4 regions of the Micromonospora sp. NPDC049151 genome follow, and region 3 is predicted to be linked to each of the others. Evidence: riboswitches for the same ligand, from Rfam matches in the RefSeq annotation. Region 3 holds a riboswitch; each other region holds the start of a gene.

What was found. A riboswitch is a leader RNA that binds a small molecule or an ion and turns the genes downstream of it on or off. The one in region 3 is predicted to bind cyclic di-AMP.
Region 1: linked by a shared signal. The riboswitch ahead of AB0B20_RS10965 (hypothetical protein) and the one ahead of AB0B20_RS19500 (C39 family peptidase) in region 3 are both predicted to bind cyclic di-AMP.
Region 2: linked by a shared signal. The riboswitch ahead of AB0B20_RS16340 (transglycosylase family protein) and the one ahead of AB0B20_RS19500 (C39 family peptidase) in region 3 are both predicted to bind cyclic di-AMP.
Region 4: linked by a shared signal. The riboswitch ahead of AB0B20_RS13175 (hypothetical protein) and the one ahead of AB0B20_RS19500 (C39 family peptidase) in region 3 are both predicted to bind cyclic di-AMP.

The regions. Positions count from the first base shown of each region.
Region 1 covers NZ_JBEZDP010000007.1:119,890-125,296, forward strand. The annotation lists gene AB0B20_RS10960 (carbonic anhydrase) at 1-251, shown strand, start outside; gene AB0B20_RS10965 (hypothetical protein) at 311-1,339, opposite strand; cyclic di-AMP (ydaO/yuaA leader) riboswitch at 1,343-1,474, opposite strand; gene AB0B20_RS10970 (YibE/F family protein) at 1,629-2,903, opposite strand; gene AB0B20_RS10975 (SHOCT domain-containing protein) at 3,053-3,262, opposite strand; gene AB0B20_RS10980 (metal-sensitive transcriptional regulator) at 3,389-3,688, opposite strand; gene AB0B20_RS10985 (heavy-metal-associated domain-containing protein) at 3,769-3,975, shown strand; gene AB0B20_RS10990 (hypothetical protein) at 4,013-4,993, shown strand; gene AB0B20_RS10995 (heavy metal translocating P-type ATPase) at 5,011-5,407, shown strand, end outside.
Region 2 covers NZ_JBEZDP010000012.1:114,634-120,040, forward strand. The annotation lists gene AB0B20_RS16335 (LLM class flavin-dependent oxidoreductase) at 1-950, opposite strand, end outside; cyclic di-AMP (ydaO/yuaA leader) riboswitch at 1,116-1,261, shown strand; gene AB0B20_RS16340 (transglycosylase family protein) at 1,260-1,904, shown strand; gene AB0B20_RS16345 (YbaB/EbfC family nucleoid-associated protein) at 2,091-2,540, shown strand; gene AB0B20_RS16350 (M4 family metallopeptidase) at 2,704-4,767, opposite strand; gene AB0B20_RS16355 (transglycosylase domain-containing protein) at 5,180-5,407, opposite strand, start outside.
Region 3 covers NZ_JBEZDP010000016.1:83,524-88,930, forward strand. The annotation lists gene AB0B20_RS19485 (acyltransferase) at 1-912, shown strand, start outside; gene AB0B20_RS19490 (hypothetical protein) at 993-1,334, shown strand; gene AB0B20_RS19495 (hypothetical protein) at 1,464-2,228, shown strand; cyclic di-AMP (ydaO/yuaA leader) riboswitch at 2,538-2,680, shown strand; gene AB0B20_RS19500 (C39 family peptidase) at 2,875-3,732, shown strand; gene AB0B20_RS19505 (alpha/beta hydrolase) at 3,959-4,705, shown strand; gene AB0B20_RS19510 (CDP-glycerol glycerophosphotransferase family protein) at 4,712-5,407, opposite strand, start outside.
Region 4 covers NZ_JBEZDP010000009.1:95,343-100,749, forward strand. The annotation lists gene AB0B20_RS13165 (AAA family ATPase) at 1-1,315, shown strand, start outside; gene AB0B20_RS13170 (cation diffusion facilitator family transporter) at 1,420-2,334, shown strand; cyclic di-AMP (ydaO/yuaA leader) riboswitch at 2,478-2,608, shown strand; gene AB0B20_RS13175 (hypothetical protein) at 2,613-3,686, shown strand; gene AB0B20_RS13180 (SRPBCC family protein) at 3,710-4,162, opposite strand; gene AB0B20_RS13185 (STAS domain-containing protein) at 4,264-4,623, opposite strand; gene AB0B20_RS13190 (hypothetical protein) at 5,042-5,407, shown strand, end outside.

The sequences.
Region 1 (5,407 bases), on a different contig from region 3:
CGCCCAGCCTGCTGCGCGCCGCCCGCCAGGGCGTCGAGGACCTCGACGGCATCATCGACGTGCACATCGCGCAGACCGTGGAGACGCTGCTGGCCCGGTCCGGCGTGCTGGCCGAGCGGGTGGCGGCGGGGCGGTGCACGGTGGTCGGCATGTCGTACCGGCTCGCCGGCGGCGAGGTGCGGACCGTGGCGCAGGCCCCGGCCCCGCTGCCCGCCCCGGCGGCGCCCGCAGACCCGGCGCTGGCGAGCTGATCCACGGGGAAGACGAAAGGGGCCGCCCGAGGGCGGCCCCTTCTTCGTGGTGTCCGGCGTCAGAGCAGCGACATGTGGACGTGGTCGGTGTGGTTCGACGGCCCGCTGTAGGAGCGCCAGCCGGTGGCCGGGAACCAGATCTGCCGGTTCCAGATGACGTAGTAGATGCCCAGCCGGTCGGCGTTGCGGATGAGGAAGGCGGCCACCTCGTTGCCGTACCTGCGGGTGTCGTTGTTGTGCCAGGGTGCGAAGCCGCTGTTCTGCAGCGACCAGTCGCACGCCTTGCCCTTGGGGTGCTCCCACGGCCCGCCGGACCGGTAGCAGCCCACGAAGCGCTTGAAGCCCGCGCGCCGGACCTCCTTGTACGCGTGCAGCGTGCGCGGCGTGACGCAGCCCGAGGTGGTCGGGTCGTCCTCGCTGCACGACTCGGCCTTCCACCCGCCGTCGGCGGTGCGGCCGGGGGCGATCTTGGCGACCGGTGAGGTGGCGGAGACCAGTCCGCCGGTGAAGCCGAGGCCGCCGACGAGCTTCAGCGCGCGCTCGGCCTGCACCTTCTCGCGCTCCATCGCGTTCTTCTGCTTCTCCTGCTCGCGGACCTCGGCGTCCATCGCGATCTTGGCCTGCTCGGCGCGGGTCTTGACCGCGTTGATGGCGGCCAGGCGCTGCGCGTTGAGGAGGTTCAGCTCGTCCAGGGCGTTGACCCGGCGGACGAACGAGTCGGGGGAGTTGCTCTCCAGCAGCATCGCCATCGCGCCCATCCGGCCGGTCCGGTAGGACTGGGCGGCGAGCTGGTTGACCTGCGGGCTGAGCGCGTCGAGTTCGGCCTGTGCCGTCTTCACCTCGGCCGCCAGCCGCCGCTGGCGGTCCTGCGACTTGGCGAGCTTCGCCTTGGCCTGGAGGAAGTTCCGGTTGGCGGAGTCGATCGCCTCGGTGATGAGCGGCGGTTCGCCGTCCTCCTCGTGGCCCGAGGGGTTGCCGGGTGCCGCCGCGGCGGGGGCCGCGGTCGCCGGCGTCGGCCCGGCCAGCACGGCCAGTGAGGCCAGCACGGCCACCACGGGTGTCAGCCAGCGGCGCAGGGGTGCCGTCACAGTGTTCCCTTCCGTCGGCCGCCGACCGGGTTAGCTGACGGGTTCGGGACGGAAGTGGCCCCTACCGCTGTCGCGGATTCACCCCATGTACCTGGTTCCCCGGCTCGCCCGTGGGCGATTGGGCGGCGGCACCGCTGGCGCCGGTGCGCGCCTTCGGCGGTGACCGGCAGCGAGGTTACCCGACAGCACTCGTGAGGATCTACGTCCGGAAGCCGACCAATAGCGAGATTTCGCCGTGGCGCACCGTGACCAGCGTCGCGTTTGAAATCGATGGTCACGCTGCGGAGTCTCACCATGCGGCCTCCGTACTCCTTCCGCCGCCGAGCGCCTCCAGCGCGTCGTCCCGTCCGGCCGGCGGCCGGGGCGCGGGCGGCGCCGGCTCCGCGCCGCGCGGGCGCCGCCCGGCGGTGGTCACGATCGCGGCCAGGCCGGTGGTCAGCGGTACGGCGGCGATCAGGCCGAGCGTGGCCACCGCGCTGCGGACGATCTCCTGGGCGAGGAACTCGCTGGTGAGGATCTCGCTGACCGGGCGGGAGTCGGCGACCAGCAGGAGCAGCAGCGGCAGCGAGGCGCCCGCGTACGCCAGCACGATGGTGTTGACGGTGGACGCGATGTGGGCCCGGCCGACCCGGGTCGCCGCGCGGTAGAGCTGCCGCCGGGACAGCCCGGGGTTGGCGTGCGCCAGTTCGGTGACGGTGGCCGCCTGGGTGACCGTGACGTCGTCCAGCACGCCCAGCGAGCCGATGATGATGCCGGCCAGCAGCAGGCCGTGCAGGTCCACGTCGGCCTGGAACATGGACAGCGTGGTGGCGTCCTCGCTGCCGAAGCCGGTCAGGTGGGTGGCGGACGTGGCGAGCAGGCCGAGCACGCCGGTGATCACCAGGCTGCCCAGCGTGCCGAGCACCGCCACCGACGTCTGCGCGGTGATCCCGTGGGTCAGGTAGAGCACCACGAACATGATCAACGCGGCGCCGACGATCGCCACCAGCAGCGGGGGCTGGCCGGCGCCGATGCCCGGCAGCACGAAGCCGAGCAGGATGGCGAAGCTGGCCGCCAGGCCGGCGAGCGCGGCCAGCCCGCGCCAGCGGCCGAACGCCACGATCGCGGCGGCGAACAGCACCATCAGCCAGATCAGCGGTGTGCCGCGCTGGTGCTCGGCGATGTTGTAGGACTTCACCGCCGGGTCGGCCGGGTCGGTCAGCTCGACCAGGACCACCTCGTCGCCGACCGCGACCCGGGGCGCGCCGGGCCCGGCCGGGATCGGCGTCTCGACCTGGCGGCCCGCGTCCGGACCCTGCTCGGCGGTCACCGTCACGGTGCCGCAGGGGCCGCCCCCGCCGTCCGGGGCCTCCGGGGTCGGCGGGCAGGGCTCGGTGACCACCCGGGTCACCGTGCCGTGGTAGCGGGGGACGTCCGCGCCGCCCACCGGCTCCCGGTCCTGCCGGGGCCAGAGGACCAGCGCCGCGATCACGGTGAGTGCGAACAGCGGCACCACCACTGCGACGAGCAGCCGGCGTACGCCCGGCGGCGCGGCGGGTGCGGGGCGGGTGTGGTCGGCACCCATGGCGTCTCCCAACGGTCGGGGCGACGCCTGGTCCGCCGGACCGGTCTGGTCACCCGGGCGGCGCGGACGTGTCGACCACGTCCGGGTCGTCGCCCGGCCATGGTAGGCAGCCTGACCTCACCGGGACCGGTGACGCTCGCCTCGCGTGATCAGGTCAGACCGGCCCGGCGTCGCCGGTACTCGTCCTCGTCGATCTCGCCGCGCGCGTACCGCTCGTCCAGGATGCGCCGGGCCGTCGTCGGGCCCAGGTACTGGGGGCCGGTCCACCGCACGGCCGCCCAGACGAGCCCCGCCAGCACCGCGAGCACCAGCAGGGACCAGATCCACATCCAGCCCATCATCGGGCTCTGCCACATCATCGGGCCGCCCTCCGTCCGTCGCCGCGGGTCCGCCGGGGTCGGCCTGCCCGCCACTTCGACGGTACGACCGGCCCGACGCGTCGGCGCGGGTCGATGTGCCTGGTTCCGGGGGCCGGAGGTCCCCGCTCAGCCGCGCTTCATCAGGCGGCCGACGGCGGCCATCATCTCGGTCGCCATCTCGTCGGCCCGGCCCTCGGCGGCGCCCTCGTGCATGCAGTGCCGGGCGTGGCCGTCGAGCAGGCCGAGGCCGACCTTGTCCAGCGCCGCCTGGATGGCCGAGATCTGGGTGAGCACGTCGATGCAGTAGCGGTCGTCCTCGACCATCTTCTCGATGCCACGGACCTGACCCTCGATCCGGCGGAGCCGGGCGAGGAGTTGGTCCTTGCTGGCGGTGTAGCCCCGGGTCGGGCTGGACGGCGCGGTCATGGAAACGAGGATAGCGTACCCCTCGGGGGTATGCTAACGTCTCGAACGTACCCCTGGGGGGTATAAGATCGGAGGGCGAGATGGAGAGCACCTACCAGGTGAGCGGCATGACCTGCGGGCACTGCGTCAACTCGGTGAGCACCGAGCTGAGCGCGCTTCCGGGCGTCACCGACGTCCAGGTCGACCTGGCCGGCGGCCGGGTCACCGTCACCAGTCAGGACCCGCTGGACGTGGACGCGGTCCGCGCGGCGGTCGACGAGGCCGGCTACGACCTCGTCGGTGCGTGACGGGTCCGACGGACCCGCGGAAACCGAGGAGACACCAATGAACACGGCGACGAAGCTCAGTGGCTTCGCCCTCGGCCTCGTGGCGGTGTTCGGCGCGGCGTACGGGATCGGCAACCTGGCCGATCCCGTCGCCCCGGCCGCCGAGACCCGCCACGACGACAGCGACAGCGACCACGGGGCCGGCGACGCCGGCCACGGCGACGAGAGCCAGGCGGGCGGCGCTTCCGCGCACCTGCCCGGCGGCCTGCTCGTCTCCGAACGCGGCTACACCTTCCAGCCCGCCGCCGCCCCGGCGGGGCAGTTCGCCTTCCGGATCACCGGCCCGGACGGCGCACCCGTCACCCGCTACGAGGTGGCCCACGACAAGCGCATGCACCTGATCGTCGCCCGGCGGGACCTCTCCGGCTTCCGGCACGTCCACCCGGAGATGGACGGCGACGGCACCTGGCGCGTCGCCTCGCCGGTGGACGGCCCCGGCGTCTGGCGGGCGTTCGCCGACTTCACCCCGGGCGGCGGGGAGCCGCTCACCCTCGGCCTGGACGTCACCGTCCCCGGCGAGCTGGCCGCCCGGCCACTGCCGGCACCGGCGACCAGCACGACTGTCGACGGCTACACGGTCACCCTGACCGGCACGCCGGAGCCGGGCCGGACCAGCCGGCTCACGCTCTCCGTCAGCCGCGACGGGCGGCCGGTCACCGATCTTCAGCCCTACCTCGGCGCGTACGGGCACCTGGTGGCACTGCGGCAGGGCGACCTGGCGTACCTGCACGTGCACCCGGAGGGCACGCCCGGCGACGGGCGCACACCCGCAGGCCCGGCGGTCACGTTCGCCGCCGAGGTGCCGTCGGCCGGGGCGTACCGTCTCTACCTGGACTTCCGGCACGGCGACGCGGTGCACACCGCCGAGTTCACCGTCCTGGCCGGCGACCAGACCGCGCCTGCGCCCGCCGCGCCGGCATCCACCCCCGCACCGACCCCGGACGCCGGACACGGCACCCCGGGGCACGGGCACAGTTGAGCGCCGGAGGTGCCGCGATGACTGCCACGGGAAAGGCGCTGCCCACCGCGCCGAACCTGATCGAACTGGCGATCGGCGGGATGACCTGCGCGTCCTGCGCCGCCCGGATCGAGAAGAAACTCAACCGGATGGACGGCGTCGAGGCGACGGTGAACTACGCCACCGAGAAGGCCACCGTCCGGTACGCCGACGACATCGCGCCGGCCGACCTGATCGCCACGGTCGAGAAGACCGGCTACACCGCAGTGGTGCCGCCGCCGCCCGAGCAGGCGGAGGCGGCAGCGGCCGGGGAGCCGGTGGACGAGCTGCACGCGGCGCGTACCCGGCTCTGGGTCTCCGCCGTGCTCACCGTGCCGGTGATCGTGCTCGCCATGGTTCCGGCCTGGCAGTTCGACTACTGGCAGTGGGCCTCGC
Region 2 (5,407 bases), on a different contig from region 3:
GTGCTGGGCGCGCCGGCGGCGGCCTGTTGCCCGGTGGCCGCGCGGGGCTCGGGCGGGGTGCGCTCGGCGGCGACCAGCTCGCGCACGGCGGGCGCGACCTCCTGGCCGAAGATCTGGATCGCGCGCGGCTCGTCGCTGCCGAGGATGAACGTGGTGATGCCGTGCTCCAGCGTGAGCCCGGCCAGCTCCTCGACCCACTGTTCCGGCGGCCCGGCCAGGAAACCGGCCGACGAGCGGGCGAACGTGCCTGTCACGTTGAGCATGCGGCGGATCGTGGCCGGGTCGCGTCCGGCGGCCCGGGCGCCCTCCTCCACCAGCGCGTTCAGGGCGGGCAACTCGTCGGGACCCTTCGGCAGGTACGACAGCGACGGCAGCCAGCCGTCCGCGGCGCGGCCCACCAGGCGCAGCATGCGCGGCTTGTACGCGCCGACCCAGATGCCCACCGGGTGGGCGGGCGCCGGGCCGCGCTTGGCGCCGACCACCCGGTAGTGCTCGCCGTCGACACGGATCATGCCGCGGTGGCCGGTGTCCCAGACCTCGCGGATCACCCGGATCGCCTCGTCGAGGGCGTCGACGGCCGCGCCGGGGGACAGGCGCCGCCCGCCCGTTGCCTCGATCGCGTCCCAGAAGGCGCCCGCGCCGAGCCCCAGCTCGACCCGGCCGCCGGTGAGCAGGTCCAGGCTGGCGACGCTGCGCGCCAGCACCACCGGCTGGCGCAACGGCAGGTTGAGGACGTTTCCGGCCAGGCGGACGCGTTCGGTGGCGGCGGCCACGTAGGACATCAGCGTCCAGGTGTCCAGGAAACCCGGCTGGTACGGGTGGTCCTGGAAGGTGACCAGGTCCAGTCCGACCTGCTCGCAGAGCCGGGCCAGCGCCACCACCTGGTCCGGCTGCGCGGCGGCGGGGGTGAGGAAGCCGCCGAAGGTCAGCTCGTGTCCGTGATCGGTCATCCGTCCCGCCTCCCGTGATCTTGCCCAGTCCTGCCACGGTAGCGCCCGGTCGCCCGGCCGGGTGAAGGGCATCACAAGAAGTGGACGATCGGCGCAAAGCGCTCCTAGCGTCGGTTTCGTTCGCAGTAGCGGACACCGCGGGCCGGAAACGCCAAATCCCGCCGCCGGCCGCAGTCACCGAACCTCGTGCGGGAGCGGGGGAACCACACGTTCCACGGTGCATCGTCACCTCGGGGTGAAGCCGCCACCGGCGGCCGGGCTCCTCGGCCCGAACCCGACAGCTCACCTCGTCGGCGTGGAGGAATCCACATGGCAACCGAATACTCAGCCCGAAGCCGCCGTACCGCTCTCGGAGCGGTGATGGCCGGCGCCGCCCTCGGCGCCGCGACCCTGTTCGGCTCGGCCGCTCCGGCCAGCGCGGGCGTCAACTGGGACGCCGTCGCACGCTGCGAGTCGGGCGGGAACTGGAAGATCAACACCGGCAACGGCTACTACGGCGGGCTCCAGTTCTCCCGTGCCACCTGGAACGGCTACGGCGGCCAGAAGTACGCCGCCCGCGCCGACCTGGCCAGCCGGTCCGAGCAGATCGCCGTCGCGGAGAAGGTGCTGCGCGGGCAGGGCATCGGCGCCTGGCCGGTCTGCGGCAAGAAGGGCGGCTCGGCGAAGAAGAGTTCCGGGCCGGCTGCGGCCGAGAAGCGGTCAGGCGCGAAGAAGGCCGCGCCGCGGCGACCGGCCACGAAGAGGGCCGCGCCGGAGCGGGCCACCACCCTCGTCGCGCCACAGCCCAGGACCGGCACCGGGACGTACCTGGTCCGGCCGGGGGACACGCTGTCGGAGATCGCCGTGGCGCAGCGCGTGGACGGCGGCTGGCGTGCCCTGCACGAGCGCAACCGCGCGGTGGTGGGCGACGACCCGGGGCTGATCTTCCCCGGTCAGCGGCTGCGTCTGCGCTGACCGGTCTCGCGGACGCCCGGCCGCTTCACCCCGGCCGGGCGTCCGCGCCCGTGCGACACGCCGCGTTGCCGGTGTCCGGCCTGCTCGCGGCACCGGGACGCGGCCCGCGAGGGCCGGTAGGCGCGATTCGTCGGGGGCGGTTGCTAGGGTCACGGTCCTCGGCTAAGACGTGAAGAAAGCGCTGATATGACCAACGACCCGTTCTCGGCGGCGGCGAGCATCGACGAGCTGCTGACCCGTACGCAGCAGGCGCTCACCGCGATGCGCTCCCGGGCCTCGGCGCACGCCGACGGCGAGGCGGCCGACCTGCTGCGCGCCGAGGGCACGGCCGCCGGCGGCCGGGTCCGCGCCGTCGCCGTCCAGGGTGGCCGGCTGGATTCCGTGACGATCGACCCGGAGCTGGCCGGCGAGCCGCTGGACGTCCTCGGCGGGCACCTCGTCGCCGCCGCCAATGCCGCGCTGTCCGAGCTGGACGCCCAGGTCAGCGCATCTGCGCGGGCCGACGCCGATGCGCTCGCCGCCCGGCTCGGCAGCATGGGCGACCAGGCCGAGCTGTTCGGCCGCGCGATGCACGAGGCTGCCGCGCGGATCCACCGCGACCGCGGCACCGCGTCCCAGGGCGCCCGCCCGGCCTGACGAACCGGGTGCCCACCCGGACGACGCGACGAAGCGCCCGGCTCGACGCGATGCCGTCCGGCAAGCCGCGATGCCGTCCGGCCAGGCGCCGTGAGGGGCCCGGCCGGGCATGACGAGGCGGCCGGCCGTCGGGAGGACGACGACCGGCCGCGCTACGCCACGGTCAGCTCAGGGTGACCGCGGTGTCGTCGACGACGAAGGACGTCTGCAACGAGCTGTCCTCCACGCCGCTGAACGAGATGGTCGCCGTGGTGCCGGCCAGCGACGAGATGTCGAAGGACCGCTGCACGTAGCCGGTGGCCTTGTTCAGGTTGGAGTAGGTGGCCAGCGTGGTGCTGCCCGCCTTGACGGTGAGCTTGTCGTACGCGGTGCTGGTGGTCGACTCCGCGCTGTCGATGTGCAGCCAGAAGCTCAACGTCGCGCGGCATCCGGCCGGGATCGTCACCGACTGACTGAGCGTGTCGGTGTGCGACGAGCCGTACCCGTCCAGCCACGCCTTGTACGAGCCGCCGTGCGCGGCCTGGCCGCTGTCGGTGGTGATGACGCCGGACGAGGCGCTCCAGCTCACGTTGCCCGACTCGAAGCCCGGGTTGGCGAGCTTGTTGCCGGAGCAGCCGCCCGACGGCGGGGTGGTCGTGGTGCTCGGGGTGGGCGTCGGGCTGCCGCCGGAGCAGGTCGGGTCACCGGACTGGGCGGGCACGCTCACCGCGTCCCAGGCCGCCTTGACCGTGTTGAACTCCGTGCAGCTGCCCGGGTAGAGGTTCTTCGCCGCCTGCAGCGTCCAGGTGCGGTACTTCAGGTACGACGAGGACGAGGTCTTCAGGAGCATGCCGTTGTACATGATCTTGATGGCCTTCTGGATGCCCAGGCCGGTCACGCTGCTGCCGTTGCAGGTCGAGCTGGACGGCTGCCCGTTCGTCGGGCTGCTGCCGTTCGCCAGCAGGTAGAACCAGTGGTTGCCCGGCCCGGCCGCGGCGTGCACCTCGGTCGACGGGATGCTGCTGGAGTAGCAGTTCGGGTCGCCGAGCGCCGACGGGTTGTACATGTTGCGGATCGGGCCGGAGCCGACCAGGTTGATCTTCTCGCCGACCAGGAAGTCCGGCGCGTCGTAGCTGGACGGCTCGTTGGCGAACCACTCGGTGGCCGCGCCGAACGTGTCCGCCACGAACTCCTGCGTGCCGCCGCCGGAGATGCCGCCCGGGGTGTTGTCGTCGATGCCGTGGCCGATCTCGTGCGCCACCACGTCCAGCGAGCCGATCCACTGGCCGGCGGTGTTCTTGCCGATCTGCACCTGGCTGCCGTCGTAGTAGGCGTTCTGGTCGTTGAGGCCCACCCGGATCGGCCAGTAACCGCCGTTGCCGTTGGCGCCGTTGCGGCCCAGCCACTGGGCGAGCATCTTGTGCTCGGTCTGCGCGGAGAACAACGCGTCCACGCAGCCGGTCTCCTTGTTGGTGCCGGTGCCGTTGCCCCACACGTCGTCGGAGCCGCTGAACGTGGTGTTGTTCGCCGCGTCCTGGCAGCTCAGGTTCGTGACGGTCGGGTCCTTCATGGTGTACGTGGAGCCCGACTGGGTGGTGTTGAGCGTGAGCGGGCTGGGCCCGTTCCAGGCGCCGGTGCCGGTGCCGCGTACGACGTGTTCCTGCTTGCGCAGGACCGCGCCGGTGCGGGCGTCGACGTCGACGGTGAGCCGGCTGGGGCCGTCCGCGCTGGTGCCGCGTACCGTGGTCTCCCAGGCCAGCGCCGGTGTGGCGCCGAGCGTGTAGACCACGAGTGTGGTGCCCTCGACCGCGCTCACGGTCTTGAGCTGTGCGCGCGCCGTCTTCGTGGCGGCGGCCTGGGTGAGCGCGGGCGTGGTGGCGAGGGCGCCGATCGGGCGCTGCTGGGCGACCGAGGCGTACTTCAGGTTGCCGGCGGAGTCCGTGGCGAGCACGAAGTCGCCGCCGACCACCGGCAGCCCCTTGTAGGTGCGCTCGTAGGGAACGTACTGGGTGCCCTCGGAGGAGATGACCGGCTTCTGGACGAACGCGTCGTCGGTGCCGGCCTGCAGGTATGCGGGACGGTCCGCGACCAGCGCGCGGGCCGAGTCGGCGGCGGCCGCGCGGGCCTGGGCCGGGTTCGGGGCGGCGGGCCCGGGTGGCGCGGCCTGCACGGCCGCGGCGGTGCCGGCGGCGAGGATGCCGGCCGCGGCCGCGCCGGTGAGCGCGGCGAGGCGAGGTGAGAGTTTCACGGGGGTTTGCTCCTGTTCTACAGGCGCGCCGCACGGAGCCCGGTGGGGACGGGCGGCGCGGTGGTGCGAGGCAGGGTGACGGCCGGTCACCGGAGCTGCCGGCGTGGCTCCGGGTCGACAGATCGACCGTCGCGAGTCGCCGGGGGTCGGCGGCTCGCTGGTGCACAATCACACGCCGCGCGAGCCCGGAGCAATAAGTGACCTGGGCAACCACTGGCAGTCGGGCGTGTCGCCGCACGCGTCGATTCAGGCAACCATGATCTTCAATAGCCCCTGATCAGGGCGAACATTGCCGACGGTGGATGGGTGCCGGTGCAAATTGCGGACGTTGCCGCTGTGTGCGAATGGCGCGCATAGACGCGAGGCCGCCGCGCGTACCGCCGGGCGGCGGCCGAGTCGCCGCCCGGCCGGGTCAGCGCGGGCCGCGGGTCCGCGTCGGCGACACGGTGGGCGGCGGTGGCAGTGACGGCGTCAGCGTCGGCCGCGAGGTCGGCCGGCCGGTCGGGTCCGGGCTGGGGCTCGACGAGGAGGGGCTCGGGCTCGGGCTCGGCGAATCCGACCGCGTCGGCGCGGCGGTAGTCGGCGGCGGCGCCGAGCGGGTCGGCTCCGGGGTCTCCCCGGGGAACTTCGGCTCACCGAA
Region 3 (5,407 bases):
GCGGCGCTGGCGATCGCGGCCTGGTTCGCCGACCCGGTCGTGCCCTGGGCGGCGATCGGCAACTTCTTCCTGGTCCAGGCGTGGATCCCGCTGGGCGGCTACTTCTACAGCGTCAACAACGTGAGCTGGTCGCTCTCCTGTGAGCTGGCGTTCTACCTGTGCCTGCCGCTCGTGGTGCCGTGGCTGCGCCGGGCCCGTACCGGGGCGCTGCGGACCGTGCTGGTCGCGGCGCCGCTGCTCATCCTGGCGCTGTGGCCCGGCCAGCACCTGGTGCCGGAGGAACAGCGGTGGTGGTTCACCCAGATCTTCCCGGTGACCCGGTCGCTGGAGTTCTGGATGGGGGTGGCCGCCGCCGAGCTGATGCGCCGGCACCGCTGGCGCGGACCCAACCTCGCCGCCGCCACCGGCATCTTCGTCGCCACCTGGGTGGTCGCCGCGATGTGGATCCCGGCCGAGTTCTGGGCCGCCCTGCTCGCCGTGGCGTACCTGCTGGTCATCGCCGCCGCGGCGGACGCCGACGTGCGCGGCCGGTCCACCCCGTGGCGGTCCCGGGCGATGGTCTGGCTCGGTGAGGTCTCGTTCGCCTTCTACCTGGTCCACGTGCTGGTCATGGTCACCGTGCTGCGGCTGACCGGGCACTGGGGGACCGGGCTGCCCGGCTGGCGCGGCCCGCTCGCGGTGCTCGGTTTCCTGGTGGTCACGCTCGCGCTGGCCGCCGCGCTGCACCGCTGGGTGGAGGTGCCGATGATGCGCCTGCTCGGCCCGTCCCGCCGGGCCCGCGCGGCGTCGCGCGCACCGGCCGTGCCGGCTCCGCGCGGGCCCGCCGCCACCCCGGCCGCCGACGGCGGCGCGACGTCCGGGACCGGTCCGGCCGAGGGCGTCGAGTACGCCGGGCGGCGTCGCCCGGACTGACACGCGCACACGTCGGCCGGTCGATCCGCGACACGCCGTGCGGCGGTGCGTTGGTGGGGGATCGGCGGTAATTTGTACCCGTGCTTCCGATCGCGCTCACCTGCCCCGTGTGGTGGGTGGCGCGCTGGGCCGCCCGGATGTTCGCCAGTCTCGCCGTGGTCGTCGCCTGCTCGTTCGGCGCCGCCGCGCTGCCGTCCGGTGTCGCCGCCGCTCCGGCTCCGGCGGTCGCCGTCCCGGCGTACCCGGCCGTGGGCGCCTCGGCTGCCGCACGGCCGGAGGCCGACCGCGTGGCCGAGTGGCACGCCCGTCCCGCCGGTGGCCCGGCACCCGCCGCCCGGGTGGCGGTCCCGGGTGACCCGCAGCCGGTCCCGGCCGGCCGGACCGCCGCGCCGGCCGGCCCGCGGGCACCGCCCGCCCGCTGATCCACCCACGGGCCGCGCCCGTTCACCGCACCCACCGCACGTCATCCCCGCACCCGCCACGGCGGCCCAACGGCGCCCGGCGAGGTCGTGCGGGTCCTCCCGCCAGGTCCTTCCCGTGAGGTGCCGACCATGTCGCAGACCGCTCTGTACCACTTCCTCACCTCCGTGCCCGAGGCCGCCGCCATCTGGTCCTTCCTGCTGCTGCTCGCCCTCGGCCTGCTCGCCGCGCTCGTGGCCCGGCCCGACCGCGACGCCGCGCCGGAGGCCGCCGCCGAACCGGCCGACGCCGACGCCGCCCGCCGCGACGACCTGATCCGGTACGCCGAGGAGGTGGCGGTGGCCGCCGCCGGGGCCGCCCAGACCGCCCGGCGCCGCCGGGAGCAGTGGCTGGCCGCGCAGGACGAGGCGGACCGGGCGTGGACCGCGTACGACGAGGCGGACGCCGCCGCCCGACGCCTGGCCGGCGCCGCCGCGCTGGCCGCCCCGCGCACACCCCGAACCCCCGCGGAGTACGCGACCCGGGAGCGCTGGCTGCGCCACGCCGCCATGACGGCGCACTGGCGGGGCGACCTGAGCGCCCGCCAGCTCGCCGACGTGCTGGCCCGCCGCAACGGCTGGGATCCGCGCCGGCACCCGGCCGACCAGGAGATCGTGCTGGCCCGCATCGTCCGGGACGGGCGCCGGGCCGGGTGGGAGAGCGCCGCCGCGCGGGAGCGGCAGTCCTGGCGGGACGCGGAACTGGCCGCCGAGGCCGCCCGTACGCTCGCCGCCGAGGCGTACGCGGCCACCGCGGCGCTGTGGCCCGCCCCGGCGTACCGGAGCGCCGCGACGAACCCGCTGCCGGTGCCCGCGCCGGTGCGGCGTGCCAGGTGGCGTCCGGCCCGGGTGGGCTGAGACGGGCGTCTCGACCGAATCGTTACCCGCGATGTTTGCGGGCCCGGGGACCCGGCCCGTCGAATCGGGCGCCGGGCGCAGAACGGGCCATCGAGTCACGCGACTGCGGGCCGGCTGCTCGCAGTCTGTCCGCTTTCCGCCGCCGGGTGACGTGAAAACCGCTTGTCCCATCGAGTGAAGTCAGTAACCGGCTGTTCCGAAATCCGTTACCGCAGATCACGTTTACGCAGGTCGGGACGTTTGGCAGGGGGCAATACCGGCCGGTAGTGTCGGCGCGTCGATGCGGTAACCGATCGCCGACGGCGACGCCGCACCGACCCGCCTAATCGTGTCTCACGAACCGGGGACCCATAAGCAACATCGGGGTGAATCCGCGGGCCCACGGCCCGTGGTAGGGCGTACTTCCCGCCCGAATCCGTCAGCTAACCCGGTCGGCGGTCACGGAAGGAGTACCGACCTCGTGCCCACCCCCCGATCGTCCCCCCGCCTCCACGGCAACGCGGTGCCCGCGCTCGCCTGACGCGCGACCGCAACCGCCCCCCTGGGCGCCCGGCGTCACGGGCGTTCCCGATCCCCCGGCCATCCGGCCCCGCCAGCACGCGTGAGTTCCTCCGCGTGCCGGGCCGGCGTGCGCCGCTCACGCCCCGTGGAGGATTTCGTGAAGCACCACCTGAAGCGTCAGCTACGACGGATCGTCACCGAACGCCCGTACCAGATCATCGCCGGATCGGCCGCCGCGCTCGTGCTGGCCGCCGGTGCCGGCACCGTCGCCACCGCCGGTGACGACGCGCCGGTCCAGGAGAACACCGCATCGGTCGCCGAACTCGGCGCCGCCCGCCTCGGCGAGCAGCCCGCCAGCCGCGGCGAGGCCCGGATCGCCGTCCCGCAGGCGTCGCCCAGTGCCTCGGCCGCGCCGAGCGCGTCGCCCAGCGCGTCGGCGTCGGCGAAGGCGGCGGCGGACCCGGACACCACGGCGAAGGCGAAGCCGAAGCCGCCGTCGAGCAGGTCGCTCGACTACGACTACCAGGCGCAGATCAACTACTTCTACTGCGGCCCGGCCGCCGTGCGCAACGCGCTCAGCGCCGCCGGCATCGAGCGCAGCCAGGACGCGCTCGCCGGTCCGCTCGGCACCACCGAGATGGGCACCAACTCGGCCGAGGACACCACCCGGGTGCTCAACCAGCAGGTCAAGGGCAACCCGTACCGGACCCGCATGATTCCCGCCGGCTCCGCCAGCCCGGCTCAGATGGACCGGCTCCAGGCCGACGTGGTCGAGGCGATCAGCAACGGCCGCGCGGTCGTGGCGAACGTCGCCGGCACCGTCACCGACACCAACGGCGGCTGGCACTCGTTCCCCGGTGGCCACTACGTCGCGGTGGTGGGCTACAAGAACGACGGCCGGATGGTGCGGATCGCCGACTCGGCCGACCCGTCGCTGCCGTCGTACTGGGTCACCACGATCGACCTGGCGCACTGGATCGCCAGCCGCGGCTACTCCGCCTGACCCGTCCGCAAACCCGAAGGCCGGCACCCCCCGGGGGGTGCCGGCCTTCCCCGTCCCACCACCGCCCTCGTTGATCTTGCACTTTCGGCCCTTCCATAGCGGGGCAACACGGGCATCGGCGGGGCCGCAACCGCAAGATCGACGGGCGGGGGTGAGGGCGGGGCGGGACCGAGGTGGGGTGGGTTCGGTGTCGCGGGGGCGGGGCGGGCGGTGGCAGACTGCGCCAATGGGCGATACGACGGGTGACCGGCATCTGGTTCTCCTGCACGGCATGGGCGCCACCGGTGAGGTGTGGCTGCCCTGGGCGCCGCTGCTGGAGCGCCGCTGGCCCGGCCGCTGGCTCGCCAGCGATCTGGCCGGTCACGGCTGGTCGCCGCCGCTGCACGGCTACTCGTTCGAGGCCCTGGCCCAACGCGTGGCCGACGGGCTCGGCCCGGTCCGGCTCGGCCCCGACGACCGGCTCGTGCTGCTGGGGCACTCGCTCGGCGGGGTGGTGGCGCTGGCGCTCGCCGCCCGGCAGCGGGGTCTTCCGATCGACGCGGTGGTGGGCCTCGGCATCAAGGCGGTCTGGTCCCCGGCCGAGCTGGCGAAGTCGGCGGAGCTGGCCGCCCGGCCGGTCACCTGGTTCGCCACCCGCGACGAGGCGGCCCGGCGCTACCTGCGGGTATCAGGGCTGGCCGGACTGTTCGCCCCGGACCATCCCGTGGTGGAGGCGGGGCTGCGGCGGGAGGACGGCCGCTGGCGGCTCGCCATGGACCCGGCCGCGTTCGCGGTCGGGGAGCCCCGGCTGCCGGCGCTGCTGGCCGCCACCGACGTGCCGGTGCTGCTGGCCCGGGGCGAGCTGGACCCGATGGTGACCGACGCGCAGCTCAAGGAACTGGGCGTGCCGGTTGCCACGCTGCCGGGGCTGGGCCACAACGCGCACGTCGAGGACCCGGCGGCGGTGCTCGCCCTGCTCGACCCGTACCTCTGACCTGGCCTACACCACGGCGCGCGGCGCCGGGACCGCCCAGTCGGGTTCCAGCTCCCGGCGGGCGGCGGCGAGGAACGCCTCGGCGTAGGCGTCGGCGGGGAAGTCGCCCAGGTAGCGCGTCCGCGCGGCCCAGCGCTGCGCGGCCTTCGGGTCGGCGTCGAGCAGGTCGGTGAGCACCTCGTCCACGTTCGACATGTCCCGCCGCAGCACGTAGCCGGACGCCGCGAGCGGGAACCGCTCGACGAAGTGCTCGCCGTCGGCGCCGGTGTCGGTGACCGCGTACGGCTTGCCGGAGTAGAGCCAGTCGGAGATGACCCCGGAAACGTCGGAGACCAGCGCGTCGGCGTGGTTGACGCACTCGGTCAGCGTCAGCTCGCGGGCCGCTGCGGCACCCCACAGGTGCGGCCGGCCGGTCTTCGCCCGGTCGGCGGCGAGCAGTTCGGTGAGCCGGGCGAGCTGACGGGCCGAGGCCGGGTTCTTGCCGGTGTACGGGTGGGCGCGCAGGATCACCGCCACCTCGCGGTCGATCAGCCGGCGGATCAACGTCTCGGCCACCGGCAGCGAGCAGTAGTTGGCGTCGGCGTGGTGCCCGGTCCAGGTCGGGGTGTAGAGCACAGTGGGGTGCGCCGACGGGGTGACCGGCTCCCGGCGTACCTCGATCGCCTCGACCTGGGGACGGCCGACCACGACGAACTTGTCGGC
Region 4 (5,407 bases), on a different contig from region 3:
CCCCGGCCTGTCCGCGTCCCGCGCCGACCCGCCGGACGTGGCGGCGGTGAAGGGTTCGCTGCGGATGCGCCGGGTGCTGGAACGCGCGGTCCGCGACGCGGTGCCGGACTCCCCGGCCGAGCTGCGCCTGCTCTACCGGGGCGAGCTGCTGCGCCTGGAGCGCGCCGCGCTGGACGCGGTCCGGGACCGGACGCTGGCCCGGGGCGCCCGCCGCAACGAGGTGCGCCGGGCGGCGTTCGACGCGGTGCTCGCCGCGCTCTACGCGCAGGCCCGCACGCTGCGGGTGGGCCGGCTGCCGGAGCAGCCGGCGTTCGAGGACGAGATCATCGAGCGGCCGGAGTTCCGCGAGTTCCTCAAGGCGTGGTGGCCGCGGCTGCACCCGCGGCACGTGCTGGACTGGCTGGCCCGCCCGGACCGGCTGCGCCGCTACGCCGGGGGGATCCTCTCCTCGGCCGAGATCCGGCTGCTCGGGCAGGCGTACCGCACGCTCGGGACCGACGGGCTGACCGTGGCGGACATCGCGCTGCTCGACGAGCTGGACGCGCTGCTCGGCAAGCCCGTGCAGCGGGCCCGGCCCAGGCGCGACCCGTACCAGCTCGCCGGTGGCGTGCGCGAGCTGAGCACGTACGCCGACCGGCAGCGTGCCGCCCGCGCGGCGGCCCGGGAGCGTCCGGCCGACTACCGCGACTACGCGCACGTGGTGGTGGACGAGTCGCAGGACGTCTCGCCGATGCAGTGGCGGATGGTCGGGCGGCGCGGGCGGCTGGCGTCCTGGACGGTGGTCGGCGATCCGGCGCAGACCGCCTGGACCGGCGACCCGCAGGAGCTGGACCGCGCCCGGGACCAGGCGCTGGGCCGACGCAAGCGGCACCGCTACGAGCTGACCACCAACTACCGCAACTCGGCGGAGATCTTCGCGGTGGCGGCGGCGGAGATCCGCCGGCTCTACCCGGACCTGCCGCTGCCCGACGCGGTGCGGTCCACCGGCGTGCCGCCGGTCGAGCGCACGGTGCCCGCCGCCGACCTGCCGGCGGCCACCGTCGAGGCGGCCGAGGCGCTGCTCGCGCAGGTGGAGGGCACCGTTGGTGTGATCACGCCGGTGCCACGCCGGGACGAGGTGGCCGGCTGGCTGGGCGCGCTCGGCGCGAGCCGGCTCCAGGTGGTCACCAGCCTCCAGGCGAAGGGCATGGAGTACGACGGCGTGGTGCTGGTGGCGCCGAGTGAGATCCGGGCCGACCCCGGTTCGGGGGTACGCACGCTCTACGTGGCGCTGTCCCGGGCGACCCAGCGCCTCACCACGCTCGACCCGCTCTGAGGGACACCCGTCCGCGCCCCTGACGTCACCCACAGTTCAGTTGCATACATAGCGATGTGAACATACATTGGGCCTGGCCGGTACGGGGCAGGAAGGGTGTTGGCGTGGGCGCAGGTCATGACCACAGCGGCGCGGTGGCCAACGCGGCACACCGCCACCGGGGCCGCCTCTGGGCCGCCTTCGCGCTGCTCGCCGTCCTGATGGTGGTCGAGGCGGTGGCCGCCTTCACCACCGGCTCGCTCGCGCTGCTCTCCGACGCCGGGCACATGTTCACCGACGTCCTCGGCATCGGCATGGCACTGGCCGCGATCACCGCCGCCCGCCGCGCCGGCACCGACCCGCAGCGCACGTTCGGGCTCTACCGGCTGGAGGTGCTCGCCGCCCTGGCCAACGCCGTGCTGCTCGGCGCCGTCGCGCTCTACGTCCTGGTCGAGGCGGTACGCCGGTTCGGCGAGCCGCCGGAGGTGCTGGCCGGCCCGATGCTCGTGGTGGCGGTGCTCGGCCTGCTCGCCAACATCGTCGCGTTCGCGCTGCTGCGCGCCGGGGCGAAGGAGAGCATCAACCTGCGCGGGGCGTACCTGGAGGTGCTCGGCGATCTGCTCGGCTCGCTCGGCGTGATCGCCGCCGCGCTGGTCATCGCCGCGACCGACTGGTGGTGGGCCGATCCGCTGGTAGCCGTCGGGATCGGCCTGTTCATCCTGCCGCGCACCTGGCGGCTCGGCCGGGCCGCGCTGCGCATCCTGGTGCAGGCCGCGCCGGAGCACCTCCAGGTGACCGCCGTGCACGACCGGCTGGCCGCCGTACCCGGCGTGGCCGAGGTGCACGACCTGCACGTGTGGACGCTCACCTCGGGCATGGAGGTGGCCTCGGCGCACCTGACCACCGACCCGGGCGTGGACCCGGGGCAGGTGCTGGCCGCCGCGCGGGCCGCCCTGCACGAGGACTTCTCCATCGATCACGCCACGTTGCAGGTCGAACCCGGAGCGTCGGCCGGCGTGTGCGGGAAGACCGAGTGGTGATTAGGGCAGACTTAAATCACTGTGGCTGTTGTAGTCTTATGCCGGTTTTGCCCCACCTAGTGGCGTTGCTCCACCGAGCCACGCCCGGGCAGCGCCGGTAGTGTCGGTCGCGGCCGCACCCGCGGACGCCACCGGCCCCGGTGGGGCGGCCGTCGCCTAATCGTCCGCAGGGACGAGCCGGGGAACCACGTACGTGGGGTGCATCCGCGTCAGCGGTAGGGATCTTCCGTCCCGAACCCGTCAGCTAACCCGGTCGGCGTTGACGGAAGGACGTGTGAATGCCCCACGTGGCACCTGTACGACGGACAGCCGCCCGGTTGGCGGCCCTGCTCGTCGCGACGCTGGCCCTCGGCGTCGCGACTGTTCCGGTCTCCCCCGCCTCGGCGGGGCCGGCGACCGGCCTGCTCGCCGCCGCGCCCGGCGGCGACGACGAGGGCGGCACGCCCGAACTGCGTGCCCAGCTCGACGCCGCCAGCAAGGGCTGGCTGGAGGCCAAGGCCGCGCTGAACCGGTCGGTGAGCCGCCAGAAGCAACTGAACGAACAGCTCAAGACGGTCGGCGCCGAGCTGGCCGTACGCGACGCCAAGGTCGGCGAGATCGCCGCCGTGGCGTACCGCAACGGCCGCCTGGGCACCGCCGGGGTGCTGCTGGGCAGCAGCAGCCCGGAGGGCTTCATGGACCGGGCCGCCGCGCTGGAACAGGTCGCCGCGCACGAGGACCGTACGCTGCGCGACCTGATCGCCACCCGGGACCAGGCCACCCGCACCCGCGCCCAGCTCGACGGCGAGATCCGCGAGCAGCGCAAGCAGGTGACGGTGATGGCCAAGCGCAAGGAGCAGGCCGAGCGCGCCCTGGAGGTGGCGAACGACCGCGCCACGCGCAGCAGCAGCGGCGGCAGCGTCCAGGGCACCTCCACCAAGAACGCGAAGCCGGCGCCGCGCAACTCGGACGGCTCCTGGCCCCCGGAGTCGTGCAGCGTCAACGACCCGACCCCGGCCAACGGCTGCATCACCCCGCGCACGCTGCACGCGCTGCAACAGGCGAAGGCGGCCGGCTTCACCAGGTACGTCTCGTGCCACCGGCCCAGCGGCTCGGGCGAGCACCCGAAGGGGCGGGCCTGCGACTTCGCCGCGCAGAAGAACGGCTTCGGCGGCGTGGCCTCCGGCGGCGACCGGACGTACGGCAACAACCTGGCCGCGTACTTCGTGCGCAACGCCGACCCGCTCGCCGTGCTCTACGTGATCTGGTTCAAGCAGATCTGGCTGCCCAGCAGCGGGTGGAAGTCGTACAGCGGGGGCAACGGCGACCCGTCCAGCGACCACACCAACCACGTGCACCTGTCGGTGTACTGAGCGCCCGGAAGGGGCCGGCCGGATCAGGCCGGCCGGCCCTCCAGGGTCGCTCCGAGACGCGCCGCCAGGCCCAGGTGAGCCGCCCGGGCCTGGCGGAACGCGTACCCGAACAGCGGTGCCGGCGCGGTGAGCGTGATCTCCACCTCGACGCGTACCGTGCCGTCGTCCTCGTCGCGCAGCCGGGTGTGGTTGCGTACGGTCGTCGCCGGCTGCTGCCGGGCGACGGTGACCACCTCGTCCTCGCTCGCGATCAGCACGTCCGCCTGGTAGGTCACCGGGAAGTGCAGCGGGCCGAGTTGCAGCCGGTCGGTGATCGCGTAGCTGGCCAGCGCGCCGGGCCGGGCCGGCAGCTTCCGGACCCGGACGATCAGCGGATGCAGCTCACCCTGGCGACTCAGGTCGCCTAGCAGGGCCACCGCTTCGGCCCGGCTGCACCGGGCCTGCACGGTGTAGCTGAAGCTGTCGCTGCTCTGCAAGCGGGCCCCCTCGCCGTCGTGCGTCGCGACGATCGTCCCGTACCGACGCCGGACTGGCAACGGGTAGAAGGTCCCCTGGCCGCAGGGGGTGCGAACGGCGCTCAGGCGCCGGGCAGCACCTCGGGGGTGTCGTCGGCGAACCACGGCTCGGGCGCGCCGAAGAGGCCGAGCAGGCCGGTCACCCAGAGCTGCCGGTGCACGAACCGGCTCGGCTCGGTGACCACGAGCTTGACGCCGCTGACCTCGCAGGTCTGGAAGCCGGCGACCATGGCGCTGATGCCGACCGAGTCGATGAACGTGACAAGCCGCATGTTCAGCTCGATCCGCGCGGGGCGGGCCTTCGCGAGCACCTCGGCGATCGCTTCCCGCACCTCGTACGCGGTGTCGACGTCGATCTCCCCACGGGGCGCGATCTCGACGACACCACCCGGCCGCACCGACTTCACGATCGACAGGCTCACGCGAGCACCTCCACTCGCCCATGACGGGCGCCTCATCAGTACGCGGGCCGCGACCGAGAGTATTCCTCCCACGCCCCGGTCGCCACCCCCCGGGATGAGCAATTCGCGAACTGGGCACACCTGGGCGTACCCAATCCGGACCACCGGGTTCCAGTTTCCCCCTGTGGCGGGCCACGGCCAACCGTGCGACCGGGCGGGCCCGCCGATCCCGCGGACCAGGGTAGCTGGCGCACGCACGTCCCGTCCGCACCCGTCCCGGCGCGTTCGGGTGCTTCGTCCCGTTCACCGGCCGCACCCGCCATGACCCGGGCGTGGTTTGCCGCCGGGTCCGGTGGGGCACTGCCCGGGACAGTGACCGCCGGATGGACACCGGAGTCCGAAGTGGCCGCCGGCCTTCGGCACCCGAGGAGGTAGAACGATGTTCGGAACCAACCTGCTGGACCGCCGGGGCAAGGCCGAGCGGGTCGCCGACCAGGCGTGGCAGCACCTGCTCTCCGCCGTCGGTTCCGCCGGTGACAGCATGCGCGACGCCACCCGGACCGCCCGCCGCAGCTCCTCCGGCCTGGCCGACGACGCCACCGACCTGGTCGGCTCCGCCGCCGAGGAGGCACGCCGCCGGGCCGGTCTCGCGTTCGACGCGCTCGCCGGCCGCCGTCCCGCGCTGCCCTGGACGCTGCTGATCGCGGCGGCGCTCGCCGGCGCGGCGATCGGCTGGGCCGCCGGCACCGCGGCACGCGCCGCCGGCAGCCGGGACCGCGCCGCCGACGACATCGAGTTCGTGGAC